Regions from separate parts of the Paenibacillus sp. 1SOY10 genome, predicted to be linked through region 2. Evidence: riboswitches for the same ligand, from Rfam matches in the RefSeq annotation. Region 2 holds a riboswitch; each other region holds the start of a gene.
The links. A riboswitch is a leader RNA that binds a small molecule or an ion and turns the genes downstream of it on or off. The one in region 2 is predicted to bind cyclic di-AMP.
Positions count from the first base shown of each region.

Region 1: linked by a shared signal. The riboswitch ahead of AC1VOR_RS22845 (C40 family peptidase) and the one ahead of AC1VOR_RS19825 (TrkH family potassium uptake protein) in region 2 are both predicted to bind cyclic di-AMP.
Region 3: linked by a shared signal. The riboswitch ahead of AC1VOR_RS22620 (ubiquitin-like domain-containing protein) and the one ahead of AC1VOR_RS19825 (TrkH family potassium uptake protein) in region 2 are both predicted to bind cyclic di-AMP.
Region 4: linked by a shared signal. The riboswitch ahead of AC1VOR_RS14925 (APC family permease) and the one ahead of AC1VOR_RS19825 (TrkH family potassium uptake protein) in region 2 are both predicted to bind cyclic di-AMP.

Region 1 is NZ_JBXENK010000018.1:25,547-32,862, forward strand. It holds gene AC1VOR_RS22820 (transglycosylase domain-containing protein) at 1-17, shown strand, start outside; gene AC1VOR_RS22825 (DNA-3-methyladenine glycosylase) at 125-799, shown strand; gene AC1VOR_RS22830 (YwhD family protein) at 854-1,366, opposite strand; gene AC1VOR_RS22835 (M1 family metallopeptidase) at 1,522-3,522, shown strand; gene AC1VOR_RS22840 (hypothetical protein) at 3,545-4,375, shown strand; cyclic di-AMP (ydaO/yuaA leader) riboswitch at 4,597-4,733, shown strand; gene AC1VOR_RS22845 (C40 family peptidase) at 4,738-5,229, shown strand; gene AC1VOR_RS22850 (GNAT family N-acetyltransferase) at 5,424-5,930, shown strand; gene AC1VOR_RS22855 (c-type cytochrome) at 6,093-6,455, shown strand; gene AC1VOR_RS22860 (4a-hydroxytetrahydrobiopterin dehydratase) at 6,550-6,840, opposite strand; gene AC1VOR_RS22865 (hypothetical protein) at 7,019-7,312, opposite strand.
Region 2 is NZ_JBXENK010000011.1:32,190-39,505, reverse strand. It holds gene trxA (thioredoxin) at 1-137, shown strand, start outside; gene uvrC (excinuclease ABC subunit UvrC) at 241-2,247, shown strand; gene AC1VOR_RS19830 (CPBP family intramembrane glutamic endopeptidase) at 2,207-3,952, opposite strand; cyclic di-AMP (ydaO/yuaA leader) riboswitch at 4,211-4,371, shown strand; gene AC1VOR_RS19825 (TrkH family potassium uptake protein) at 4,447-5,781, shown strand; gene AC1VOR_RS19820 (potassium channel family protein) at 5,798-6,466, shown strand; gene AC1VOR_RS19815 (LysR family transcriptional regulator) at 6,546-7,316, opposite strand, start outside.
Region 3 is NZ_JBXENK010000017.1:44,095-51,410, reverse strand. It holds gene rsmI (16S rRNA (cytidine(1402)-2'-O)-methyltransferase) at 1-625, shown strand, start outside; gene AC1VOR_RS22635 (AbrB/MazE/SpoVT family DNA-binding domain-containing protein) at 771-1,025, opposite strand; gene AC1VOR_RS22630 (HD domain-containing protein) at 1,337-2,626, shown strand; gene AC1VOR_RS22625 (TatD family hydrolase) at 2,640-3,416, shown strand; cyclic di-AMP (ydaO/yuaA leader) riboswitch at 3,631-3,844, shown strand; gene AC1VOR_RS22620 (ubiquitin-like domain-containing protein) at 4,108-5,244, shown strand; gene rnmV (ribonuclease M5) at 5,389-5,949, shown strand; gene rsmA (16S rRNA (adenine(1518)-N(6)/adenine(1519)-N(6))-dimethyltransferase RsmA) at 5,940-6,836, shown strand; gene yabG (sporulation peptidase YabG) at 6,875-7,316, shown strand, end outside.
Region 4 is NZ_JBXENK010000005.1:208,825-216,140, reverse strand. It holds gene AC1VOR_RS14940 (DsbA family protein) at 120-911, opposite strand; gene AC1VOR_RS14935 (MmcQ/YjbR family DNA-binding protein) at 1,192-1,566, opposite strand; gene AC1VOR_RS14930 (protein-glutamine gamma-glutamyltransferase) at 1,738-2,532, opposite strand; partial or broken gene AC1VOR_RS14925 (APC family permease) at 2,622-4,439, opposite strand; cyclic di-AMP (ydaO/yuaA leader) riboswitch at 4,544-4,717, opposite strand; gene AC1VOR_RS14920 (threonine aldolase family protein) at 4,895-6,019, opposite strand; gene AC1VOR_RS14915 (cation-translocating P-type ATPase) at 6,185-7,316, opposite strand, start outside.

The DNA of each region.
Region 1 (7,316 bases), on a different contig from region 2:
GCTGGTGGATGGACTAACCGAGACAGAAGGGTGCAGGCAAGCTGAAATCTAAACCACGAAATTGGACAAAGGGCAGCGGGACCCTTTACGATAGGTTATAAAAACGAAAAGGAGATGGCTCTATATGGACGCTGTTCGTGGCAGCTTCCTTCCGGGTTGCCCCCTTCCTGCGGAATTTTATCAGCTTTCAGCACTAGAGGCCGCACCGCTGCTGGTAGGCCAGATTCTTATCCGCCAGACCCCCGAAGGAAATATCCGTTGTCGCATTGTCGAGACGGAAAGCTATGGCGGTGTTGAGGACAAGGGCAGTCATGCTTATGGCGGACGCCGTACGGCGAGAACCGAAATTATGTTCGGTGAGGGTGGCACCGCATATATTTATTTAATCTATGGCATGTACCACTGCCTGAATGTTGTTACCGGCCCTGCCGGGAACCCGCAAGCGGTGCTCATCCGGGCCGTAGAGCCATTGACCACAGCAGACGAGACGTTGATGCGCCGCTATCGCGGTACGGTAGCCAAGCGGCCGGTCGACTTGTCCGGTGGCCCCGGCAAGTTGTGCCGGGCGCTGCAAATCGACAAGACGTTGAACGGACTGCCGCTGACACAGCCCGCAGGGCTGCTCTGGCTGGAAGGCGGGGCACCCGTAGCAGAAGACTTGGTACAAGCCCCGCGAATTAATATTGCTTATGCTGAGGAGTACGCCGCGAAGCCATGGCGCTTTTACCTTCAAGGCAACCCGTACGTGTCTGTGGCAGACCCGAGGGGCAATATATGGCCCGGGGTAGCCGAGAAATAACAAAAACAGCGATCATGTCGGGGGAGATCCCCTTGAATGATCGCTGTTTCTATTTTACCCTTCCAAAGCCGCTCGCAGTTCGTCTGGTGTACGTTCCCACCATTCCGCATTAGTGTCAATCAACAGCTTCTTAAGCGCGGCCTTGTGCTCCGCGGTCAAGCCGTCCAGAATCACTCTGCGCTTCAGGGCGTAATCCATCTTGTTGACATGCTCGGCTAATAATTTCCAACCCCGGCGCGCCTCGGTATCAATCCACATCTCACAGGCTGTCATCCCGCCGTAAAATTGTCCTTCAGGACCGCGGTCCACAGCGACCCAGACAATCCATACCTGACGTCCCGCCGGTACGGTCTCCCGTTCCGCCGAGAATTTGATACCCTTCTCGACCTTGCTCTTGGCATGCATCGCGCCGATATCAATGTAGACCTCATCGCCGTCAATAATGACCGGGGACAAGCTGTTCAAGTCAATGGAACCGGCACCGAAACCTTTATGCTTGCTTTTCTCTTCATTACTAATAATATTCAGGGCGAAGATTTTCTTGCCCGCCTTAGGTGACTGCTCCATAGTTCTCCTCCATTTTCCACATTACCGACCGTGAATCACGATCTGCCTCGTACTCGACTTTTTGAACACACACATTAATTCAATTTTAGCTAATAATCTTCCAAAAGCAAACATATACATGCTGTAGATGCTTGTCAACGGGAGGTATCCATTGTATGACCCGACGTACTATAATCTATAGCCTATCCATGATCGCCTTGCTTTTGACCCTCGGGGTCGGCCTGCTGGCTTTCCCCGGCTTCAGAGAGGGACTAGCTTCACTTGCGCTTAAGTCGGGCAAGCCTCAGGCTGTCCTGACGGCCCCGCAACCTCCTGCCCCGACCCAGGCTGAGACCATTCAGCAGCCTACCGCTGAAGTACTGAGCCACCGAGTGGTCGAGTACCACATCAATACCACGCTCAATGAACAAGAGGGGACGCTATCCGGATCACAGACGGTGACTTGGACGCATCCCGGTAAGAAGACTATTAATGAAATTTATCTACATCTATATCCCAATGCCTTTGCTTCGGAGAATTCTACCTTTATGAAGGAATCCGGTGGTAAGCTGCGCAACGATACGATGCCGAAGGATGGCTGGGGCTCCATGGAGATTACTGAACTACGAACTACAGACGGTATCTCGCTGTTGCATCGAATCCAGTATGTACAACCTGATGATGGCAATGCCGAAGATCAGACTTTGGCCAAGGTGCGCTTGCCTGTGTCCGTGCAAGGAGGAGAAAGCTTGACGCTTCGCCTCAAATTTACCGTCAAGCTGCCAAAAATCTTTGCCCGCATGGGCGTTTCCGATGACTTTGTCATGGCTGGCCAGTGGTTCCCCAAGATTAGCGTATATGAACCCGTAGGAACAAGGGGGCGAGACAGCGAAGGCTGGAACCTTCATCAGTATCATGGCAACTCCGAGTTCTATTCCGATTTCGGGATTTATAGTGTGAAAATTAATGTGCCTGAGCATTACACTGTAGCCGCTACCGGATTTCAGACGAAGAAAGCCACTGTCAAAGAGGGACGGAAGACCGTACAGTTCTATGCCGACGATGTCCATGATTTCGCTTGGTCGGCGTCGCCTGACTTTATTTATGCGGAAGAGCCCTTCTCTTCTACCGAAGTGCCAGGTGTTCGGGTCAAGCTCTATCTGGATCCAGCGCATGAGGACCTGAAAGAACGCTACTTCTACGCCGCCAAGGTGGCTCTGGCTAATTTCAGTGAGTGGTACGGGCGTTATCCGTACTCCACCTTGTCGATCGTGGTTCCCCCGGCGGGGGGCAATGGTGCCGGCGGTATGGAATACCCCACCTTGGTCACAGCCTTCGGCGCTCGCGGCGATTCCCCGGATTATGATGAGCTTGAACGCACCGTCATTCATGAAATTGCTCACCAGTTTTTTTACGGAATGATCGCTAGCAACGAATTTGAAGAAGCTTGGCTGGACGAAGCCTTCGCTTCCTATGCCGAAGATAAATTAATGGAACAAGAATTTGGCATTGCCCCGAACCTGCCTATACAATCAACGTTGATCTCTGCTCCCGAGTCCCTGACGCAGCCTGCTTGGGAGTATGCACCAGGAGATGGTTACGCCCGCAATGTCTACTACCGGGGCAAATTGATTCTGCTGGATATTGAACGCCAGGTGGGTAGCAAGACCATGAAGCGTATTCTCAATACCTACAGCTACAAGTACCGATTCAAGCACCCGACCACAGCCGATTTCCAGCGGATTGTCGAACAAGTAACGGGACGAAGCTGGAAGACTTATTTTAACCAATATGTATTTGATGATAAAATGGCCGACTTCTCCGTGGACGACATTCGCGTAACATCGATCCAGCAAGACAAGGGTACTTTGTATGAGTCAGCCGTAACGTTCTCACGCAAAGGAGCCACACATCCGAAGGTGCCCTTATTATTCACCTTCACGGATGGTCATACCGTACGCAAAGAGTGGAATGGTGAAGATCATCGACTAGAGCTTAAGCTCCAGTATAAGGCTCCCATCGACTGGGTCCAAATTGACCCCGAATATACGCTGGTAGTAGAGAATAAGCGAATTAACAACTACCTGAAAGCAGACATTCCGAAGCCGCTTCTCTCCCGCTCCAATATGAGCGTCACCAAGTTGCTGGAGGCAGTCCTAGGTCTATTCATTTGGTAGGCATCTATAAAGGAGGGATGAAATGAGTTATGTCCGTCAGGGTTTTACCGCTCTCAAGAGTCAATTCCTCTCAGTGATTGTTCTATTTCTCTACCAGTTGCTATGGGGACTGCTTATATATCGGCTTGCTGATACCGCCATTACCTCTCTGTTACAGAGGTACCCTAATCCGCCACCCACACCTCTTGCGAAAATATTGTTCCTGCTGGAGGGGCAAGTCAATCTGTGGAGTCATCCCGATGTACAACGGTACCTCTGGCTGCTGGCCGGCATGATTGTACTACGACTTCTTCTCACCCCTTTTATTCAAGCCGGTATCCTGTATGGGCTTACCCCGTCTGAGGAGCGCGCATCTGGCTTCCCGTTGTTTCGGGGAATGAAAGAGTTTGGTAAGCCGGTCTTGCTATTCTATATCTTGGAGCTGACTCTGGTTCTGCTGCCGGCCTTGTGGATCATCCCCAAGTTATGGTCCCTATGGCCAGGTCTGCTGAGTGCCGCAGATCATTTGCCTATTTGGCTCACCGGACTAGGTCTCCTGCTGGGCTGGTTCCTGTACGGCTGGGTCGTTCGGCAATGCTTGTTATTTATTCAGTTCGGCTATCTATTTAAATCCGGAGCATGGAGCTCCCTGCTGGTGGGCATTCGCCACCTCTTGCAAGGCTTAGGCATAGCTCTGATTCTTGGCTTCTCCGCGCTCGTGGTATTCCTGCTCATGGGCACCGTATCCTGGATCTGGACCGGTCTGCTCGCATTAATCGTGCAGCAAACCTATCCTTTCTTTCGCTGCACTTTTAGAGTTTGGCAGGTTACCTCTCAATTTCAACTTTGGAGAGCAAAAACACAAAAAAGTTAAAATTTCTTTACCTTCTCCAAACCCATAGGGCACAAGGACTTTGCAAGCTGGCAAAGTCCTTTGTGCTCTATTTGTTCTCTTAATCTTGTGAATTAAGCATTGCCAAAATATACTACCCTCTGCTACAATAACAGCAGGCAATTTAAGTAACAGTTTTGTAATTACTTTTGTCATCTTTGGTAGCATCACGTTGCCATCTGCCATTAAGGCAAATTTAGGTGTGAAATCAAAAGCCGAGTTCCCTTCACCGGGGAAACGGGGGAACCACTTTGGGTGAATTGATCTCGCAATAGAGGGATCATAGGGGACCTTCAACCGAATCCTTAAGCTAACCTCGTAGGCACTGGAAGGAGCATAACTTCTTGAAGAAGCGTTTAACCGTAGCAGCAGTAAGTTTTGCATTGCTTTTCACCCTCGGAACAGGTAGCGCTTTCGCGGATTCCAAACTGAACACCGCGATTGATGGAGCTCTTGGTACCGACTATGTTGCCGGCGGAACCTCAACATCTGGTTTCGACTGCTCAGGATTTACTATGTATGTGTTCTCTAAAATTGGCATCAAACTTCCTCATCAATCCGGATCACAATATAAGATGGGAACGGCCGTAAAGAAAAGTGAACTCATTGCTGGCGATTTGGTATTCTTCAACACTTCTGGTAAGGGAGTCTCCCACGTAGGTGTCTACGTAGGCGACGGCGAATTTGCTCATGCTTCTACTTCTAAAGGAGTTATCATTAGCAAATTGAGCCAGAAATATTATGCAGAACGCTATATCGGTGCTAAGCGTATCATGAGCACTGACAAGTATGAAGAAGTGACCGGCGATGCTGCCGAGCACGATGATGTTGAATAGGTACTAACATTCAAACCCGTGGAGATGTTGATTACAACATTCTCGCGGGTTTTTTATTTGCTACACTTCCCAGTCAGAAAACGCTAACCCACTCCGGTAAACCTTTACAAGCCCGACAAATCCCGTTATTGTGAGGGTACGAGAATATTCACGGTCCTGTCACCTCATACATGCCGGATTAAAGGAGAGGCAAAATGGATAAACCAATCATTCAATTTCAGATTGCACCGATGGAAGAAGCTCATGGAGCCGAGATTTGTACCTGGCATTACGATTCTCCTTATGATATCTATAGCTGGCTGCCGTGGGAACAAATGAAAGCGCTCGATGTAGAGTTCGGGAATCCTGTGATACGAACTGAACAGTATATATCCGTTCTGGACCAAGACGGAAGCCTCGTCGGGTTCGCCCAATATTTCCCCTTACAAGGTGTTACCCGTCTGGGTATAGGTTTGAAACCCGAATTATGCGGAAATGGCTTGGGTAAGTCTTTTGTGGAGGCTATTGTCGCAGAAGCTCGAAGACGCAAGCCCGACAACGAAATCGATTTGGAAGTGCTCACCTGGAACACTCGAGCGATCCGGGCTTACCAGAAGGTAGGCTTTACCATTACCGATTTGTACGAGAAGATGACTCCGGGTGGGGTATCTAAGCCATTCTATTGCATGGTGTACAAAGGCGATTCCACTTCAGCTCAGTAACTCAAGCTAACATGATCATCTCGACCGATGATTCGCTATGAACTAAAGCACATTCCAACACGAATTTAAAATTCATTCGTTTCCAAATTTGTCACAAAGGCTATGAACGGGCAGTTTGTTCCGTTATAATAATAGGTAGCTGACATAGGAGGGACGATTGAAATGCAAAAGTGGATCATGAGCGGTTTGTTCATTATAGCAGGCGCTTTTGCCCTTGTACTCATGTTTACCTTACCTAGCCGAGAACAAACTGAAGAAGAAGCCAAGCCCCCGCAATTGCCCGAAATTACGATGAACGCGGAACAAGCCGAAACTCTGGTCCGGGCTAACTGTATTAGCTGTCATGGCGACCAGCTTCAGGGTGGAGCGGGCCCGGCTCTGGACAAAATCGGGGCCCAACTGACAACAGAAGAGCTATATTCCATCATTGCCAAGGGAAAAGGCGGCATGATGCCTGCGTTCAAGGATCGCTTGCAGGATGAAGAGATTGCGAACGTAGCCATGTGGCTTGCGGAGAAGAAATAACGGATAGACAAAACACCCCCACCAAGGTGTAATGCCATTAAGTGAAGTTCATCTTAATGACATTTTCACCAAGGTGGGGGTGTTTGCTTTGGAATCAGGACATCTTCTCGAAGGCCTCATTGTATTGCTGTGCCTCTTTGATATCAACGGCTGTAATGCCCCCATCTTCCCATGAGGTTAATCGAAGAGTGACTGTCTTGTAATCAATTGTGATAAAAGGATGGTGATTGAAAGCCTCGGAAATTGCCGCGACCTCATCCACAAAGGCAATCCCCTTCATAAAGCTGGAAAATGTATATTTACGGAAGATCCATCTTCCTTCCTCAAGCTCCCAGCCTTCCAGCTTCTCCAAATGCGCTTCTACTTCTTGCGGTGTAAACGGCATATTTCTTCCTCCCCGTTCTCTTCAAGAACTCCTGTATGTAAGCCTGTTTCCTGCGCACCAGGATTCCCTCTTGGTCTGTCCCGGCTTCGCTCTCCATCTATTGTATTCCCAACCTCACAGCTTCATGCGTACCCACATAGACAGTACGAAGGCTTGTCCACGGATTTGAACCATTGCTTCAAATTAACGTAACTGAGGTCAACTCGGCTTCTCCTATCAAGAAGTTGATCCGATGGCCTTCTGGATCATAAATAACGATGGCACTGCCAACCTCAATCATCGGCTCAGTTCCCAAGGCGAAGAACAGGTCTTCCGCCAGCGCTTCTTGTACTTCTTCCCGATCCGCCTCAGACAAGTTATCCCACTCGGAGGGCTCCATTTCAAAAAAAAGATAGCTATCACTAATCTGGCTAACCGCTTTCATCAAATCAGCCAAAATATATTCATAATCTCTGCCATGCTTTACGCCCACTGCT
Region 2 (7,316 bases):
ACCCGGAAACGGCTTCCCGTTTTGGCGTTATGAGCATTCCTACATTGATTCTGTTCAAGGATGGTCAACCGGTCGATAAGATCGTTGGCTTGAATTCGAAGGACACACTGAAGAACCTGATTGCTAAACATCAGTAAGCCAGGCTATCAGGCACGTTGATTGGTGCCTTGGATGACGCCTCCGGACCAACCGGAGGCGTTATTTTTATCGTTATATGCTAAGGAGAGAGGAGGGGAAGGCATGGATTCCTTTACAAGCGAGGCGCTGGACCAGGAAAAGGCGATGGAAGCAATTCGTCATAAGCTGGCGTTGCTGCCCGACTTACCGGGTTGTTATTTAATGAAGAACAAGGATGGTTTGATTATTTATGTAGGTAAAGCCAAGGTTCTGAAGAACCGGGTCCGTTCTTACTTTACGGGCAGCCATAACGGTAAGACGCAACGGCTTGTCTCCGAAATCCGCGATTTTGAATATATCGTGACCGGTAGCAATATGGAGGCGCTCATTCTGGAGTGCAACCTGATCAAGAAACACCATCCGCGGTTTAACGTATTATTGAAAGATGATAAAACTTTTCCTTACATTAAAATTACGAATGAGCGACACCCCCGGCTGGAAGTGACGCGGCGGGTGCTTAAAGATAAAGCAAAATATTTCGGACCTTACCCTAATGCCTATGCGGCTCAGCAGACCAAGAAGCTGCTGGATCGAATGTATCCGCTGCGTAAATGCAACGTAATGCCCAAAGAGGTCTGCCTGTATTACCATATTGGGCAATGCTTGGCCCCTTGTGTTCAAGAGGTATCGCAGGATACTTATGATTCCATGATCCAGGAGATTGTATCGTTCTTGAGCGGCGGCCATGAAGAGATCAAGCGGGAGTTGCAGCGCAAGATGCATGAGGCGGCCGAGGAACTGCAATTCGAGCGAGCCAAGGAACTGCGTGACCAGATCATCAACATTGATGCCCTCATGGAGAAGCAGAAGATTACCATGAATGATGCCAAGGATCGTGATGTGTTTGGTTACGCGGTGGACAAGGGCTGGATGTGCGTACAAATCCTGTACATGCGTCAAGGGAAAATGATCGAACGCCATGCGTCGGTATTTCCATTCTACGGCGATGCTTACGGGGACTTTCTGTCGTATGTCACGCAGTATTACAGTGAAAACCCGGCGCTGCCACAAGAAATTTTGCTGCCTGAGATGAAAGAGTTTGTCGGTACAAAGGGCGCTGAAACCTTGCAAGTTAAGGGAATGGCAGCCGAAGCCGAAGTGAATACGTCTGCTGATGAAGAGGAGCAAGTTGCTCCTGCGGCCGATTCGGGTGTCAGTGAAGACGCGTTAGAGGGTGCTCACGGTGAGAACTTTACGCTCGATTCGACTTCCGGAGCTGCTGCCTTGCAGCAGTGGCTTGGCGTGAAGACGCTGGTTCCTCAGCGTGGACTTAAGCGGCAAATGATTACGATGGCAACGGAGAATGCTCGTGTGTCGCTGGACGAAAAATTCCGTCTCATCGAACGCGACGAGGAGCGGACCTCCAAGGCCGCAGAGAATTTGGGCAAAGCCATCGGCCTGGAGAAGGTCACGCGAATTGAGGCGTTCGATAACTCCAACATTCAGGGGACCAACCCCGTATCGGCGATGGTGGTCTTCATTGACGGCAAGCCAGCCAAGAAGGAATACCGCAAATACAAGGTCAAGACCGTGGAAGGCCCCGATGATTACGAAACGATGCGCGAGGTGATCCGGCGTCGTTATGAGCGGGTACTCAAGGAGGAACTGCCCCGTCCCGATCTGATCGTTGTCGATGGCGGGAAGGGCCAGATTTCAGCAGCCAGCGATGTGCTGGAGAATGAGCTGGGCCTTTACATTCCCGTTTGTGGGCTGGTCAAGGATGCGAAGCACAAAACGGCGCAGCTCATGGCTTATGATCCGCCGGAGCCAGTCCACCTGCCCCGTGACAGTCAGGAGTTTTACCTTTTGCAACGCATACAGGATGAGGTGCATCGCTTCGCCATTACCTTCCACCGTGAGCAACGGGCCAAGTCGATGGTGACTTCGCAACTGGACGCTATTCCTGGTATCGGAGAGAAGCGACGTAAGGCGCTATTAAAGCATTTTGGTTCACTTAAAAAAATAAAAGAGGCCTCCGTCGAAGACTTCCGGCCTCTTTCTATAGGGGATAAGCTGGCTCGTGAAATTATCAATGCCCTTCGGGACGAGGAGCCACCGGAGGAGTCGTGAAGAACGGCTCCTCTTTTTGTTGTACTGGCGGCTCTTTGCGCTCCCGACCTGGCGGGTTGAATACATAAATGACATAAGCCACAATAGCTGGCAGAGCGATGTAGAATACACCAGCGGCGATATTCAGTGCGCCTCCCATAAACATCAAGCTCAGCGCCATCAGAATGCTGTCGAAGATGACGTGGGAGAACACGGCGGCGGCAAAGCCGTAACGCAGGAAGACGAAGCTGAACAACAATCCAATGATGGTCAGCTCAATGGGTCTTGAGTAGATAGGATAGATCGGATACAACGTATGCCCCAGCGCCCAGATTAGCGTGGATAGCAAGCAGGCTACAAAGGTGCTGCGAAACATCTTCTTCAGCATCGGAATCCCAAACAACCGATAAACCGCTTCTTCTCCGATCCCGGCCACCCAGGCCAAAAGCGGGAACAAGAGCGGATATACCATATTGTACGGCGATTGCGTCGAATCGCTCGTAGACCAGGTACCGATGCTTTGTTCCAGAATGAGGAAGATAACCGATTGTACACCTAACAAAATCAGGGCCCAGGCATAGCCATCAGTCATGGAGGTAAGCACATGACGGCCATAGCCTGCTTCTCTGGCGCGAGGCCACGGATTCATTCCTTGCTGGCGCCATAATCCATTTCCACCTACCAGTGAGAAATAGATGGCTATGGACATGAACAGGGTCGACACACTTTGGAAGACCAGCAGGAAGATCAGCATAAACGGCTCGGTGCTTTCCTTCTCAAAAATAGGCAGCATGTTGAAAGTGCCTACCATGGAGAGCACAAAATAAAGTGAAGTCAGAAAAATACCACGTTTGAATGATGTGTGTCGTCTCGTGAGGGCACTATACACGATGGCAAGCACACCCAGGATAAAGCTCAAGAAGGCATAGCCTGCAAAGGTAAGCCAAGTGGCGAGAGTGGTCTGCTGCTTCACATAATTCAAATGGTCGGCCGGAGCGACGAAATAGCTTTCCAGTGAAGAGACGTAGCCATATTCATATTGAATTTGAATTTGCGCCTTGGACTCTCCAATGGTATATCCATTCAAATCATACAACAGGCCGACGTCACCTTCCCCGGAAGCGAGCGTCAAATCAGCGTCAGCGAAGCCGAAGGCATCCAGGTAAGGCTGGGCCATTTCTTCCTTTTCGGCCAGTGTTAAATCGCCTTCCCAGGACAACATAGTCTCGGTAGTCTCCGTCCCCAAATCCAGCATAGTCTGCTTGTTCGTATTGCTGGCGGACAGAATTTCTTCAAAGGCAACGACTTGCCCGGAATTCATATGTACATCGACGGTCAAGGCATTCAGCAGATCATCGGGCTGCTTGAAGAGAACTCGAAACACATCGTAAGGGAATTGCTGTTCGTAGCTCTTCAGATACGAGGATAGCAACTCCGATTTTGTCAAATAACCCAGCAAATCAGAACGTGATTCGTAGGTAACCAGTGCCTTATCTTTTGACTGTTCAGACAAGTCCAACTGCAGAACGGATTGCACGAAATGCTCCGCTTGCTCCTTGGCTTGCTGTTTGCTGATAATCTCTTTGGATTGCTCCATCTGCAGCAGCTCCGAATCATTCGTCGGAAGCAACTGGATAACGATAAATACGACTAGCCCTAGCGCAGCGAGCAACCAAAGTGTACGGGTCTTTAGTGTGCCACCGGCAGGTTTCATGGAGAAATTCACTTGCACAACTCCTTTTTGATGTAATAAGAGGTATGATTTAGCCCCAAGTTCGTCACAGTAAAGATAACACAGTTGAAGTGGCCTTCGCCAGAATAGCAGGTGAAAAATAAGAAAAGCGGCAATAAACCCGGTAACCCTTCGCATGGCTCAGATTCAGGGGCCCGTGGATTCAGGGTTCACTCCTTTTCACGGTTTTCCCGTCTATTTAGGCCAAATGAAGCTTTGTCCTGGCAACAAATAAGGATTATAATCCAATTGAAAATAAAATGGCCGAATTTCGATGGAAAACGGGGGAACCGGTTTTTTTTGGGGTGAATTTTGCTGAATCTCGCGAGCCTAAGCTTGCGGAGGAAGCGAATAGGGCAACTGTGCATGTCCGAATCCGTCAGCTAACCTCGTAGGTCTTTGCAGCAGGAACCAAACACCGAAAGGCATTGGATTTCCAGTGCTTTTTTATTTTTGCGTTCTCTAATGACAACGATGAGGTGAGCCTGGTGGGATTGCATAAATTGAATTTGTCTCCGCCCCAAATTTTGGTGACGGGGTTTGCCCTGATTATTATGCTGGGCACCCTGTTGCTTATGCTACCCATTTCCAGCGTCTCCAAGGCAAGCTTGCCATTTATCGATGCTTTGTTTACAGCCACCTCGGCTACCTGTGTAACCGGGCTGGTCGTGGTGGATACGGGCACTTATTTCTCCCCATTCGGGCAAATGGTCATATTGCTACTTATTCAGGTGGGCGGCTTGGGCTTTATGAGCGTAGCGACGATGTTCTCCCTGGTATTTAAACGGAAAATATCGCTGCGGGATCGTCTACTGCTTCAGGAAGCGATGAACCAGAATTCAATGGAAGGGATCGTTCGACTGATCCGCAAGGTCCTGTTCTTTTCCTTGATTATTGAGTCGATTGCAGCGGTGCTCTTCACCCTGAGATTGGCTCTGGATATGCCTTTTGGCCGGGCGTTGTACTTTGGTATTTTTCATGCTATCGCTTTGTTTAATAATGCGGGCTTTCATTTGTTCGGGGGCAGTCAAAGCTTGATGTCTTATGTATCTGATCCGCTGATTAACCTGGTCTCAATCTTCCTGATTATATCAGGGGGACTTGGCTTTGTCGTTCTATCTGACCTGTTCGACATTCGCCGCCGCCGCAAGCTGTCGCTTCATTCCAAGGTTGTGCTGTCGATGACGGCGGCCTTGATCGTATCCGGAGCCTTGATCATCTTCGTCTTCGAGTTCACCAATACGGGGACACTGAAGCCGCTGGATTGGGGTGGCAAGCTTTGGAGTGCCTTGTTCCAGTCGGTGGCGCCGCGGACGGCCGGAGCTCATACGCTGGACATCGAAGCCCTTCGTCAGGCTACGCAATTCTTCATTATAATATTGATGTTTATCGGGGCTTCTCCCGGGTCTACCGGGGGCGGTATCAAGACCACCACCTTCACCATTCTGGCAGGTGCGGTGCTGTCGATGATTCGCGGTCGTACAGACCTGGTTCTGTTCCGTTACAGGATGGTTCAGGAACGGATCTTCAAGGCGGTGACATTGACCATGATGTCGTTGTTCTTCATTATTACTGTGGCCATTGTGTTGTCTGCCACCGAACAAGCAGGGTTTCTGGCGATTTTGTTCGAGGCGACCTCCGCCTTCGGTACGGTGGGTTTATCCATGGGGGTAACGGAGCAGTTGACGACCATCGGCAAGCTAATCCTTAGTTTTACCATGTTTGCGGGACGTCTCGGACCGTTGACGCTTGCTTATGCACTGGGACCAAAGAAGGGGAAAGAGCCCTACCGTCATCCCGAAGGCAAAATGATTATAGGATAAGGGGATATTACCTTTCATGAGAACACAGCAGTTTGTAGTGATTGGGCTGGGGCGTTTTGGCTCAAATTTGGCGCTGGAGTTGGTGGACCTGGGTTATGAGGTAATGGGCATCGATCGTAACGAGGAACTGGTCCAGGAACTGAGCGATCAGTTGACCCATGCCGTCGCCGCTGATGCCACTGACGAGGAGATGCTCAAATCGTTAGGGGTGCGCAATTTTGACTGCGGTATTGTGGCTATTGGCAATGACATCCAGATGAGCATTCTGGCCGCAATTCTGCTCAAGGAGCTTGGGGTCAAGACCGTGGTAGCCAAAGCCATCTCGGTGCTTCACGGGCGCGCACTGGAGAAACTGGGCGTAGACCGTATCATTTATCCGGAACGTGATATGGGAATAAGGGTTGCCCACCAGCTCGTCACACCTAATCTGCTGGATTATATTGAATTGTCCAAGGAGTTCAGTATTGTGGAAATGAAGGTTCCAGCCAGTATGCACGGCAAGAGCCTGGGCGAGTTGAATACACGATCTCAGTTTGCGTGTAGTGTAGTGGCCCTTCACAGAGATGGCAACATCATGGTGGCTCCAACGGCGATGGACCAGTTGTACGAAGGGGATATCATGGTCATTATTGGTGGGAACGAGAAGATGGAGCAGTTTGAGAACATGATAAATGAAGAATCATAGAGGTAGTTCGATTTTTTGAACATGCATTTCTAGCGAAACAGCCGCTTGCACAGGTGTTAATCTGTGAGCGGCTGTTTTTTTATAATGACAAATCTCGTACCAGGCGATGACGTACTTGGGCAATCCACTCCTTCATGTCCCGACTAAGCTCTGATTTGTCGTCGTAGATAAGGCAGGTCTCCCGGCGGGTCTGCTCCAATTCAGAGATGGGAATGCTCAGCAGCCCGTTATCGCGCAGCAGGGAGGCGCGCAGGTAAGACTTGGGCAGCAGTGCGGCCGCCTTGCAAATGGGCAGGAGTCTCACAATCGCTTCAAACGAATCAATCTCCATGCGTATATCCGGAATGATGCTGTAGCGTCCAAACAGGTCGTCGATCAGCTTGCGATACCAGGTGCCTTTGGAGAACACAATCATGGGCTGTCCGTTCAAGTCCTCCATAGTGATCCGCTGATTCTGATAGATGGTGGAGAGCTCCTGACCTTGGGGAACGACCAGTTCCAGATGATCCTGGAACAAAGGCAGGCATTTGAGTCCGGTTTCGCTGATCGAAGAGGCTACGACGCCAATATCTACTTTTTTGTTACGGACATAAGACACGATTTCATGCGTTTTACCTGTTACTAGCTTGAGCTCGATATCAGGAAACTTCTCCATTAAGGTCGTGACTAGCGGTGGAAGTGTTGTCTGAATGGTGGTCAGGCTGGCGCCGAGTGTGACCACGCTGCGTTCTACCGTCTTGAAGCGAGAGACTGCTTGCAGGAAGGTCTGGTGGCGTTGTCGCTGCTCCAGTGCATACAGGTAGGCCTCCTGGCCAACGCGGGTCAGTTCAAGCCTTTTACCCTTCCGGTG
Region 3 (7,316 bases), on a different contig from region 2:
AATAGAAGGAAAAAATTTGGCATTGGTCAGTGATGCCGGTCTACCGGCGATTTCCGACCCTGGCAGCGATTTGGTGAAATTGGCATTGGAAGCCAATATTTCTGTCATTCCTATACCTGGTGCTAATGCAGCTTTATCAGCTTTAATTGTTTCGGGCTTGCCCACGGAACGCTTCATGTTTTTAGGCTTTTTACCTCGCGATTCCAAAGAACGCGGACAATTGTTAAGATCGCTGGAAGATGAGATGGGGACATTGTTGATGTACGAATCCCCACATCGTGTAATAAAGACGCTGGAGGCCCTGCTTGATGTTTGGGGGAACCGACGTATTGTATTAGCTCGGGAGCTAACGAAGCGATATGAAGAGCTAACCCGGGGATCGATTCAAGATTGTCTGGACTGGCTGCTGGAGCATCCTCCACTTGGAGAGTATTGTCTGGTTATTGAGGGAGCGGGATCTGAAGAGGTTAAGGAAAGACAGGCAGCCTGGTGGCAAACGTTGTCGTTGGAAGAGCATGTACGGCATTATGAGGAGCAGGAAGACTTGACGCGGAAGGAGGCGATGAAGAAAACAGCGCTTGATCGTGGAGTGTCGAAACGGGATATTTATAATCAACTTTTATAATATAGAAGCATTTTAAGCCGATAGTAAATTTTGGACAAAAAAAGGGTGCCCTCGCTAGGCCGGGTTCAAGCCAAGGAAGGCACCAAGGAGATATGAAAAAGGTTAGAATTAACAGTTTCAGTAAATCTATTATATACTATAATTCTTAATTTGTCACAGGGGTAGGAAGCTCAGTAATACATTCATGGCAAACAATTTTGCCTTTGAAGTATGTTACGTTTTCGGCATTGCCGCAGAAGATGCAGGCTGGCTCATATTTCTTGAGCATGATCCGTTCGCCATCTACATAAATTTCAAGCGCATCTTTCTCGCCAATACCCAGGGTGCGACGCAATTCGATAGGAATAACAACACGGCCCAACTCGTCGACTTTTCTTACGATACCTGTTGATTTCAACATACTGATGATAGCCCCTTTCAGTTCATTTTTTAATCGTCATTTTTCGACATTGTTCTATCTTTTATGATATTCATAATACCAACGATTGCCAGAATAGTCAACCTATTTATGGTAGAGTTCTTTGTTATTTCTAAATTTTTTTGATAAATATCTCTGAGAAGCATGATTATACCTAGGAAGTTAGTGATATTCTATAATTCGACATTCGACAAAGACTATATATGACTTTTTACGACAATATTCGACAAAAACCTTCGACATTAGTCAATTTTTTGTCATTTCAATTAAGAAGGAAGAGGAGTGTGTGAACCATGTATCGTCAACTTCGTGAAGAAAAGGTATTTAAGGACCCCGTACACAATTATATTCATGTACAGGATGAAGTGATCTGGTCGCTGATTAATACGTCCGAGTTCCAACGACTTCGTCGGATTCGCCAGTTGGGTACCTCGTATCTGACATTCCATGGTGCAGAGCACAGCCGTTTCTCACATTCGCTTGGGGTTTATGAAATCACGCGCCGAATTATTTCTCAGTTTGAGCGCGGCGGATATGCAGACTGGCCTGGGGAGGAGAAGCTGGTTGCTTTATGTGCGGCACTACTGCACGATCTGGGCCATGGGCCATTCTCTCATTCCATTGAGCAGGCCTTCGAGATGGACCATGAGGATTGGACTTGCAAAATTTTGCTGGGGGATACCGAGGTAGGTAGTGTACTGCGCCGAATATCTCCTGATTTTCCAGAGAAGGTCGCATCCGTCATTCGCAAGGATTATGATAATCCGATTGTGGTTAATCTGGTATCCAGTCCTCTTGATGCGGATCGAATGGACTATCTGCTGCGTGATGCTTATTTCACAGGGGTGAACTACGGTACGATTGATATGGACCGAATTTTGCGAATGCTGCGGCCTTTCCAAGGAAGGGTGGTAGTGAAGGAGTCAGGAATGCATGCGGTGGAAGATTATCTGATGTCCCGTTATCAAATGTATTGGCAGATTTACTTCCATCCGGTAACACGCAGCTCAGAAATTATACTCCGCCAAATTCTGCGCCGGGCGAAAGAACTATATCGGGATCATTATAAATTTGCATTCCTGCCCTATCCGCTCCCCAGCCTCTTCGATGGAAATATAAACGTCCGTGATTACCTGCAGTTGGACGAGGCATTGATGCAAACGGCCTTCATGCAATGGACTCGGGAAGCGGATGAGCGGCTTAGTGATTTGTGTATCCGGTTTTTAAATCGGAAATTGTATAAATATGTAGAGGTTGAGACGATTGATCTGGAAATGTTGGGACAAATTCGTACCGCTTTCGAACAGGTAGGATTAAATCCCGATTACGATATGGAAATTGATTTTCCAACGGATCTACCTTATGATGTGTTCCGTCCGGACGAGGGAATTGGGGAGAAGCAAATCCTGTTACTGGACCGCCAAGAGCAGTTGCGGGAAATCTCTGAGGTGTCCGATATTGTCAGGTCGATTAGCGGACTGCATCGGGGGAAATATCATTTGTATTATCCCGACAATAAGTTATGCGCTGTCATGGATCAGTTACCCCGTGAAGTTGCGCAAATTTTTAAACAACGCATTTAGGAGGTCAGAGGACATCATGTTATTTGATACACATACGCATTTGGATGCAACCCAATTTGACGAAGATCGTGAGGAAGTGATTGCGCGTGCCGTAGAACAAGGGGTTACGCGAATGATTAACATCGGGTTTAACCGGGAGACGATCCCGACAACGATGAAGTTGGCCGAGTCTTATGACTTCATTTATGCTGCGGTAGGGTGGCACCCTCAGGATGCCATTACGATGCAAGAGGGAGATTTGGACTGGATTGCTGAATTATGCAAGCATGAGAAGGTAGTCGCTATCGGTGAGATCGGACTGGATTATTATTGGGATACCTCCCCTAAAGAGGTGCAGCATAAGGTGTTCCGCAAGCAAATCGGGCTGGCTCGCAGTCTCGGCATGCCGATTTGCATTCATAATCGTGATGCTCATGAGGACGTCGTCAAAATTTTGCGCGAAGAAAAAGCTCATAAAGTGGGAGGTGTTATGCATTCTTATTCTGGCAGTTGGGAAATTGCCAAAATGTGTCTGGATTTGGGATTTCATTTGTCGTTTGGCGGACCCATTACGTTTAAAAATGCAAAGCAGCCGAAAGAAGTATTGGCAAAGACACCTATTGACCGATTATTGATCGAAACGGATTCCCCTTATTTAACTCCTCATCCATTTAGAGGTAAACGAAACGAGTCTGCTCATGTACGCCTGGTTGCCGAAATGGCTGCCGAGCTAAAAGGGTTAACCTTTGAGGAAATTGCCCAAATTACCACTCGAAATGCACTGGAACGATTTGGTATTCCGAGTATTTGAGAGATAAACGGATGAAAAAGCGAGGATTTCGGAAAGATTAATACATTTTAACCATTAAAACGGATATAATTACATTTTTTTAACCATTTATTTAAAAAAACGTGGTTGATTCGTCCTTTACAACATGCATCGAAACAGGATAGAATTTTTTCAGTGATCGTTTTGATCCGTTTCGAACACTTGAAATTTGGATCACTTCGATGCTTGATTCCATGAACCAGTCTCGCTGAATCTCCGAATGGAGAACGGGGGAACCAATGCAAGCGACTAGCGGCGAATTTGCCAACTGCGCTCGTATTTGATTTCTTTATCAGGGTCTATGGGGTGAATTCGAGGTCATTGCGCCATGAGCGAATGTACTGAGAAGGGGCGGCTCTCTTTCGTCCTAACCCGACAGCTAACCTCGTAAGCGTATCAAGAGAGGTAACTCGTGCAGCCTACTACACCAAGACCATCAGGAAGCCACGAAGGAGTTCCTCTAACTCTTTCTTTAGGCTTCTTTTGTTTTGAATAAAAGTAGTAGGGTCATCATACTGTTGATAAACAGGAGGTGACACCCGCAGGGCAGACTGGGAAAGGATACGAAATGCACGTGAGCAAGAGCCGCATTTCGTAAATCAAGAATGTAGTCGCGTCAAATGTAATTGTGCATCGATCTTGACGGCGAGGCTATGTAAGGAGGACGGAAGATATGGGCATTTTCCGCAAAGAGGAGACCCATGAATCACGCTCATCCAGCATGTCTTACGCATTGCGATGGAAGCAGTTAAATATTCGTCAGGTTGCGCTCGTCGGCGTTCTGACCATCGCGGTAATCATCATCATCCTCATATGGCTGTATGGCCAGCAAAATAAACAAATCTCCCTGGTTGTCGACGGTAATGTCCAATCAGTGGAAACCCGGGAAGACAGCGTTGCTGACCTGCTGGATGAACAGGCCATCAATCTGCATCCCAAAGATACATTATCGCGTCCGCTAGATAGCATGCTGGAAGATGGCGACCGTGTCGTCATTGTGCGGGCGGTTCCGGTAAAGGTGAGTGTGGACGGAGAGACAAAAACGACTTTCACTACCAAGGAGAAGGTCAAAGATGTGCTAGATGAGCTAGGCGTCACTTTGAATCAAGATGATAAGGTAACACCTGCCCTGGATCGCAAGTTGGACTCGGACGCAGGAATCACCATTGTTCGGGTGAGCAAGCATTTGGTACAAACCGAAGAAGCTGTGCCTTTTAACGTCGTAAAGACATCCGATAAGGAATTGCTGAAGGGAACGACAAAGGTCGTTCAGCCTGGCAGTGAGGGCATGGTCATTCACAACATCGAGAAAACCTATGAGGACGGAGTATTCGTGACCAAGCGCTGGCTTGGCAAGGAGGTCTCGAAGGAGGCCCAGCCTAAAGTCGTGGCCGTAGGCACGAAAGAACCGACAGCCGTTCTGTCGGCTAGCATCAGCCGCAGCGCAAATACTGTGAACATTGGCGGCAATGCCACCAAGAACGGTGTCTCTTTTAAATATAAAAAGATGCTTAAGAATGTTACGCTGACCGCCTACTCTTCGGAGCAAGAAGGAATTGGCACTCGTACAGCTTCCGGCACTCGCGTGACGGAGGGCAGAACGATTGCCGTTGACAAATCCGTCGTTCCGCTTGGCTGGTGGGTCTACATTGAAGGAATCGGGTTCCGCAAGGCTGAAGATACCGGCGGAGCCATCAAGGGAAATAAAATGGACGTTTACTACGACAGCTTGAAGACGGCTAAAAACTTTGGCCGTAAGAAAGGTCGTACCGTATATGTCATCGGCCCGACGAAGCCGGAATTAAACTAGCTTCTCCGTTTTACAATGCGGAGGAAGTGGGATACAATATGTACACAAAGTATTCAGGATGATGATAAAGACAGTGGATTAGAAGAGGATGAGAATCCTCTTCTTTTTGTTGTAGTAGAGGCAAATGGAAAGAAGGTAACCCGGATGATCAAGGAAGTCATCGTGGTGGAGGGCCGGGATGATACCGTAGCCGTCAAGCGGGCCGTTGAAGCGGATACGATTGAAACGGGCGGGTCAGCCATCAACGAGACTACGCTTAAGAAGATTGCTCTGGCGCAAGAACGCCGGGGCGTTATTATATTTACCGATCCCGATCACGCTGGAGAACGGATTCGCAAGATCGTGGCAACTCGGGTGCCCGGGTGCAAGCATGCCTTCTTACCTGAAGCGGAGGCCACGAAGCGAGGGGATATCGGTGTGGAGAATGCCACGCCAGAGGCGATTCGTACGGCGCTGGCGCGCCTGCATAACGAAGTGCCAGGGGTGGAGCCTATCATCGCCTGGGAAGACCTGATTACGGCGGGACTCATCGTTCATCCGCAGGCAGCCGCGCGAAGAAAGGCGCTGGGAGAGCTACTCGGTATCGGATATTGCAACGGGAAGCAGTTATATAAGCGGCTAACGGTATTTCGTATTAGTCAGGAAGAATTCGTAGCAGCACTTGTGAAGCTAGAAGATAAAGGGGTTAACGGAACATGGGCATGAGGGAGGATATATCAACGCCTCGCCGAACGAAGGAAATTATCCAGCGGCATGGCTTCTCATTCAAAAAAAGCCTGGGACAGAACTTTCTGATCGATCAGAATATCCTTGGCAAGATTGTGGCAGCGGCAGGCTTGGACGCAGACAAGGGAGCCCTGGAGATTGGACCGGGCATTGGTGCCTTGACGGAGAAGCTTGCTCGTGAAGCTGGCAAGGTAACAGCGGTAGAGATCGATCAGCGGCTACTGCCCATTCTGGAAGAGGTATTGGAGCCCTACCCGCATGTTCGTGTCGTGCACGGGGATGTACTTAAGCTGGATCTGCAAGCGTTGTTCGCAGCAGAATTTGGCGGAGTGAGTGGTGTTAGCGTGGTGGCGAACTTGCCATATTACGTGACAACGCCGATTCTGATGCGGCTGCTAGAGGAGAAGCTGCCTCTGGAGCATATTGTAGTCATGATCCAGAAGGAAGTAGCGCAGCGGATGTCGGCTTCTCCAGGTGGCAAGGAGTATGGAAGCCTGAGTATCGCCGTGCAGTATTACAGTGTACCGGAGCTGATCTGCACGGTGCCTCACAGCGTCTTCATTCCTCAGCCGAATGTGGAGTCTGCTGTCATACGTCTAACGGTTCGCAAGCAGCCGGCTGTTGCTGTACAGGACGAGAACTTCTTTTTCGATGTTGTTCAGGCTTCCTTCGCTCAACGGCGCAAGACGATTTCGAATAATTTGAAGAGTCGCTACTTCCCTAAAGAAGGGCGGGAACGCCTGGACCAGTTACTGACGGAGACAGGAATCATGCCGTCACGGCGGGCCGAGACGCTAAGCATAGAGGAATTCGCCAAGCTATCTGATGTCTTGCTGGAGGCAGGCGTAAAGGAACTCCACTTGTAACCATTCACTCTATACGCCCATACGATGGGGTAGAGGTGATGGATTTGACGAATTTGGGAGACTTGGTCGTCCGCAAATCTTATGGTGGAGACGTGACGTTCCGAATTGAACGAATTGAGCGGAGCGAAGCTATCATCAAAGGCACAGAGTTCCGACTGCTGGCGGATGCGCCCTTGAACGATCTGGTCAAGGTCGATCCGGCTTCCCCGGGTGAGAAGACGCAGCGGGTTCGTATCAAAGCGACAGAATCGCTTAAGCGGCTCACGCAAGACCGCGAGGAACTAACGGAAAGAAACCGTACGACCATTGGCCGGGCGTATTATACGCAAGGGGAGCCGGCTTATTTCGAGGTTCCCGGTAAGGTGCTGCATCTGGATGGGGACGAACGTTATCTGCAAAAGAGCTTGAGCTTGTACGAGAAACTGCGTGTTCCGGCTCAGGGCTATTATGTTACAGAGGCCCAGATGGCCCAGACGTTGT
Region 4 (7,316 bases), on a different contig from region 2:
CGCGCCCCCAGCAGTATGTAACAGTAGGGTGCAGGTGGATGCAGATGAGATGGTGCAGTAGGGTACAGTTAGGTGCAAATTATACAGTAATTAGCGATCTTCCCTACGAAATGAGACGCTTACTGTCCGCCTTCAGCCGCCAGCGCTGCCTCAATAGCAGCAGCCAAATCGTCGTAAGAAGAGGTTGGTAGCAGCTCGCCGTTCACCATGAACTGCGGTGTACCGTTGACGCCATAGTACCCGGCCGTCTTGAAGTCTTCCTTCACGGCCAGCATATAGGTACGGTCTTGCAAATCCTTGGCGAACCGTTCGTAGTCAATCCCGTCGATATTCTTCTTGACGAAGTCGAGCAGGAATTCAGGTGTAGCCCAAATCTTTGTCTCGTCGCCTTGGTTCGCGTATAGCTTCTTCTTGAATTCCCAGAATTTCTCGTTGTTTTGCGCCGCGATTGCTTCACCTGCGCTAGCCGCCATGATGGAATCCCGGTCGATAAAAGCATAGTTAGTGAAGAAGAACTCCACTTTCCCGGTATCCATAAAATCCTGCTGGAGCTGATCCATATAGGCTGCTTCCCACTTCATACAGGCCGGGCATTTGAAGTCGGCGAATTCCATCACCTTAACCTTGGCCTCAGGGTTACCCAGATGGGGTTGCTTCTCGTATTTTAATCCCTTGGCCTCATAATTGCCCTTAATCTCGGTGTAGTTCGGCAGGTCCTTCAGCGAGGACGCTTCCGATTCCTTCGAATCCTTCAAGAAGAAGAAGGACAGCACAATCACCAACACGCCTAACACAATTAGTGATAACACGAATAGAAAGTTGGACTTTCCTCCGTTCTTGCCTTGATACTTCGCTGCCTTGCCTTTAGCGGCTGGTTTGCCGCCTTGATATCTACCCTTGCCTTGGGCCATGCGCGCTCATACCTCCAAATATTGGCTTTGTCCTCATTCTAGCGCATGGTCCCCGGCCAGGGACGTAATGTTAGTCACAACATACTTATAGAGGTTGTTCAAAAAGTCGTCTTCCCGGGACGGAGTTAATCAAGGAGTAGATTCGGCGTCGAATCTTGAATTCAGCCGGGCCTTCCGTTGCTCACGTAGATCGGTCTACGCTCCGCTACTCAGTCCCTGGCTTCATCCAACCTTCTTGGTCCTGCTAACCCGACTTTTTGAACACACATTTATATTAAGTCTAGCTTAAGCGCATCAGTACCGCTTCCCGGGCAGCTTTGCTTAGCCCCTTCAGCACCAGATCATAGGAGTGATCGATCATGGCCCGCAGGTCGTCCATAGGCAGGCTGCCGTCAACAACGACGGTATTCCAATGCTTCTTGTTCAGGTGATACCCAGCGGTCACACAAGCATGCTGCTCTCGAAGATTTTCCGCAATGACCGGATCACATTTCAGCGAGATGGATATAGTAGAGGATTCCCCGGAATTTCCTGGAACAGGCAGCAACGCAAACATTTTGCCCCCTACCTTCATCACCGCAGGATCGGGTCCGAAGGGATATTCCTGGGTCGCTCCTTTTTTGGACAAACAGTATTTTTCTAATTGCTTGTGCACGGACACCTCTCCTTACCTGATCTTGTCTTGGTTTTATTCTGGTGTAACTATACCATTTGTTCTGACATTCTGCACAATTTCGTGAAGGGATTCAAACAAAAAAAGACGGCATCGGGGACATCCGTCCCCTGCCGTCTTTTTTTTGCTCTCTATTTCATCAAAAAACTTGTCTTAAGCCTGCTGCTCCGCTCCCGAGTAGCGATACACCGAAGTACCGATACGTGCATACACACCCCGGAGCCCGCGGATGTGATTATAATCGGGATGAATGATCAGATCGAGCAGGTAGGCTGATCTTCGTGCGCCTGGCTTCCGTCGCTGATTAAGTGCACCAATAATCTCGGATGAGTTGCGAACGCCGATTCCATGACCGTAGAACAGGTCGTCGCCCAGCACGATGACATTCTCTCCTTGCCATTCTGGCGTCTCAGGGTTATGATCCGGGTTCTTAAAGTACAGAATATCCCCGGGATACACGCCCAGCCTACGGTTGCCTTGGGCAAAACCAAGATCACTATCGTAGTGCCAATCGAACAGATACAGATCTGTGAAATACGTATTGAATGCGCGGCTTCCAATCTGATCCAGCACAGCCTTGTACATCACAATCATCATGGCCATGGAGCATTCGAAGCCATACAACGGCCCGTTCAGGTAAATGTCTTGTATGGCATCGGAAGGCGCTACGCCGCTTCTTAGCCGGAAGCCCCCTTCGTCCGTGCGCGACCAATACATCTCGTTACAATGCGATCTGCGGTATACGGCGAACTTGGCTCCACTCTGGTTGAGCGCCAAAGCCGATCCTACAATCGCCCCCCGTAAGTTCAATTCGAAGAGAAGCTCATCCAGCGAGCTATAACGATGGGGCACCGGACTCCTCTCCATAGCCTGCACAATTTCCTGTTGGAACGGAGGCAAGCTCATCTGCGAGAGCTGGCTCTTGTCGCTCGGTGGTAGAACAATCAACCCATTCCCCTCCTTGTCGTGTTAGGGTATTCAGGTTATTGTACGTGCGATCGCCCGGTTTGGTGATCATTCGCCCGGATACCCAAGGCCTACTTTTGCAAATGGAAAGGTACGGTAGCGATAACAACGTCCTTATGATTGTACAGGTAAGCTCTTAATACCAGGCTGGACTGGTTGTGCAGCATATTCTGCCACCAATGGCGTGTAATGAATTGCGGAATCAGCACCGTGATGTGATCGGTCTCGGAGGTCTTCCACTCCACCGTGTCGATAAATTTCATGATGGGCCGGACAATACTTCTAAAGCTCGATCTCAGCGTAATCAGCCGTACTCCGGGATTCCACTCTGCCCATTTCTGCTCCATCCGCTTAATCTCATCATCATCGAAGCCCACATATACAGCGACCACATTATCGGTCAAGGATTTGGCATAACTCAGGGAATTCATCACGACCCGCGTAATTCCGGCTACCGGCACCACGATCGTGCTGCCCTTCATGACGGGCTTCTCCACATCCATGGAAATCCGTAGCTGCTGAGCAATGTTCAGATAATGACGGTGAATCTGGTAGAACAGAAACATCACCAGCGGCAGGAAAATGAAGACTACCCACACATGCGAAAATTTGGTGATGATAAAAATCAGCGTAATCCCGAGCGTCGTGAGCATACCCACTGTATTGATTGCAAACCGGAGAACCCAGCCCTTGGGCTTGAGCTTCAGTCAGCGGATCATCATTCCCAGTTGGGACAAGGTGAACGGGATAAACACCCCCACAGCATAGAGAGGAATCAAGCTCTCCGTATTCCCGCCAAAGCCAATGACCAGCAGAGCAGAAGTCACGCCCAGGAAAATAATGCCGTTAGAGAAGCCAAGTCGATCTCCGCGCACCATAAAGGCATGCGGCATATATTTGTCTTTGGCCAGCATGAACGCCAGCAGCGGAAACGCCGAGTATGCCGTGTTGGCTGCCAGGAACAAGATCAATGCGGTAATGCCCTGGATGACATAGTAAAGCGTGCCCCGACCAAAAGTAGACTCCGCGATCTGCGACACCACAGTAGCCTGCGGATCAGGCTTGATTCCATACCAATATGCCAGCAGGCTAATGCCGATAAACATCGTGCACAGAATGATACCCATCATTGCCAGGGTAGCCGCTGCATTATGGGCTGCTGGCTTCTTGAAGTTCGGGATGGCGTTGGACACCGCCTCTACTCCAGTCAAGGCCGAACAACCTGAGCTAAAGGCCTTCAATAGCAGGAACAGGCTGATGTTGGATACGGTAGCCTCCACCTCCGGCGTGGCGGCATGAATCCCACCCATGGCATACTTGACCACTCCAGAACCGATTAACACGAAGATCGCAATAACAAACAGATATACCGGCACGGCCAGCACAGAGGCCGATTCCGTCACACCGCGCAGATTCATCAGCGTAAGCAGTGTAATCATGATCAGGGCAATCAGAACCCGGTGATCCTGTAGTACCGGAAAGGCCGATATAATCGCATCCGTCCCGGCAGACGAGCTCACCGCTACGGTCAAGATATAGTCAACGAGCAACGAACCCCCGGCAAGCAGTCCGGTAGACCGTCCCAGATTATCCATGGCCACGATGTAAGCCCCACCCCCGGAGGGATAAGAGAAGATCGTCTGCCGATAAGACAGGATCAGTATGAATAATAGCCCAAGTACGGCAAAGGAAATCGGAATCGAATACCATAGGGCGGAGAACCCCGCCGCCATCAGGACCAGCAGGATTTGCTCAGTTCCGTAGGCTACAGATGACAGTGCATCCGAAGACAGGATGGCCAGCGCCTTCAGCTTGCCCAGCTTTTCCCCCTCAATCTCCCTACTTTTCATCGGCCGTCCAATGAGCACCCGTTTGACTTTGTTTACCATCTTATATCCCCTCTTCTAGCTCCAAGTTGCCAATCTCCCGCCCCAATGACAGCAGAAAAAAGCCGCAGGAAAGTTGGACTTTCCCGCGGCGTATAGCCACGACAATTCCCTCTTTCGGACGCTTACGGAGTTAGCTGACGGATTCGGGCACGAAAGCAGCCCTACCCCGGGATGGCAAACAAGCCAGCCCAGCGATTCACCCCTGAAACGGGCCAAGCACGGCCCCTTCCGATGGTTCCCCCGTTTCTGAATTTCACAGAATTCAGCGATCAGGTATTTGTCATTTAATTACTACTGCTGAATCATACTCCCTCCGCCAGGAGGGTGTAAAGGCAGGTTAAAGGTCAAAAGAAGAAGGATTTGTATCAACTGGATTCAGATAAGCGTTTACACGCTCTTCCCTCGTCGATTATTTCGCACAATCAACGAAAATCACGTTCTTACGCCATTCTGTGTTAATGCAATTCATGGTCTTCCCGTTCCAACTTCTGATTCAGCAGCCGGAACGCCAATTGCAGCTTATCCTTGGGAACCTCGGCATACCGATCACCCACGCTCACCTCAAAGCCACAGCCGCCGCTCATCCGTTCCTTGACCATAGGCGTCAAGCCGACGCCTGTCTCCCGGTATACCTCAAGCAGAAGCTGCTCCAGTTGCTCCTTGGGCAGATCTACATGAACATGGAACATATTGGACACAGGAACCTCCGGCAGGGTGCTGAAATGACGGCAACGATTATAGAGCTGAGCTAGCTCCCGCGCCTGTCGGTAATATTGTTCCATCTTGCCCACTCTTAATTCGTAATAATAATCTGCACTAAGAAAATAAGGATACAGGCTGATCAAATCCCCACCGTGACGCCGTTTCCATACCTTGGATTCATCCACCCATTCACGGTCCCCGGCCAGAATGGCTCCGGCAATTCCGCCAAGGCCCTTATAGAACGAGATATACACACTGTCGAACAGAGCGCATACCTCCTCTGCTGTTTTCTCATAGTAGGGAAGAACCTCAAAGAGGCGTGCACCATCCAGGTGCAGCTTGATTCCACGCTGCCGGCAGTAGGAAGAGATGGCTTCCAATTCGGCAAATGCAGGCAACTGCCCGCCGATTTCGCGCTGTGGTAGTTCCAACAGTAGACAAGCGATATCTTCGTCCATATTCCGGACATCAGCCAGACGAATGAGACGATTCGCGTCCGCAAGCAGCACAGGCTGTATTCCATGCAACTCCTTCAATCCGTCCTCTTCATGAATCTCCAGGTGACAGAGAGGATGGTAGGCCACCCGCTTTGTCCCTTTCTGGTCGCACCACATTCTAAGCGCGATTTGCTGCGCCATCGTACCACTAGGAAAAAATACGGCCGCTTCCTTGCCCAATACGCCCGCCATCTTCGCTTCGAAGTCCTCGATGGCCTGTCCTTTCCCATACATATCGCTGTCCAGTCCACCGCTCACCTTCTCCAAGGCTTGCTTCAACACATCCACATTCCGCTTCCCATGCCCCGGCACTTGATATACCGTGCGTTTGAATGCGTCCGCCAAGGACTTCTTATCCAGCTTTCCCTGATTGTCAGCCATCACTTGTTACTCCTCTCCTATTCCTATCCACTAATCATTTATGTTTAATTTAAGCTTTATTATAGCGAACTCCGAGGAAGATGGAATAAATCGATTTAGAAATAATGACAAAAAGTGCGCAGGCCTTTTCACCCGCGCACTTGCATCCACTTACCCGCAACACGATTACGCTGACGCTCCTCTTCTCATCCGTACAAACACCTTAATGATTTCGTTAAGAATTAACGGAATCAAGGCAAGGACGAATACCAGGCCCCAGTCCGGCAGGCTCAGGTTCTGTACCTTGAAGGCAGCGGCCAGGAACGGAATGGAGATCGAAGCGTATTGCAGCACCAGACCTGCGATAACCGCACCAACCAGCAGCTTGTTAGAGAACAGGCCGACGGCGAAGATGGACTTTGTAGCACTGCGTTTGGAGAACGAGTAGAACAACTGGGACGCGGCCAATACGACAAAGGCCATCGTCCGGGCGTAGGTCATAGCCTCTTCCGAGATATTCGGAGAACGCAGGCCATATCCGTGCTCAGCCAACCCGACGTAGAAGGCAACCAACGTTAATGCCCCGATCAGCAATCCGCCAAGTACCGCTTGCAGCGCCGCACCTCCAGCAAAGAAGCTCTCCTTGGGGTTCCGTGGCTTGCGCTTCATGACATCCTTCTCACCAGGGTCAACGCCCAAGGCAATTGCCGGCAGCGTGTCTGTCACCAGGTTAATCCAGAGAATTTGGGTAGCCAGTAGTGGCAGCGGCCAGAAGAACAGGATCGAAGCCAGAATCGCCACGATTTCCCCAAAGTTACAGGCTAACAGGAAGGTAACGGTCTTGCGAATGTTGGCGTAAATGTTCCGTCCTTCCCGAATGGCCTGGACAATCGTCGTAAAGTTATCATCGGTCAAGATCATGTCACTGGCACCCTTCGACACATCCGTCCCGGTAATCCCCATGGCGACGCCGATATCGGCATTCTTAAGTGAAGGTGCGTCGTTCACACCGTCTCCCGTCATGGAGACAATGTTGCCCTGGGCCTTGAAGGCCTTGACGATCTTCACCTTATGTTCTGGCGAGACACGGGCAAATACGCGAATGTTGCGAATCTTCTCGGCAAATTCCTTGTCAGACAAGGTATCAATCTCTGCCCCGGTCATGCTCTGCTCCAGGGAATGAGCGATGTCCAGTTCCTTGGCGATCGCGACTGCCGTATTCCGGTGATCCCCCGTAATCATGATCGGGGTAATACCGGCCATCTTCGCTTCCCGGATGGAATCCTTAACTTCGATCCGTGGCGGATCAATCATGCCA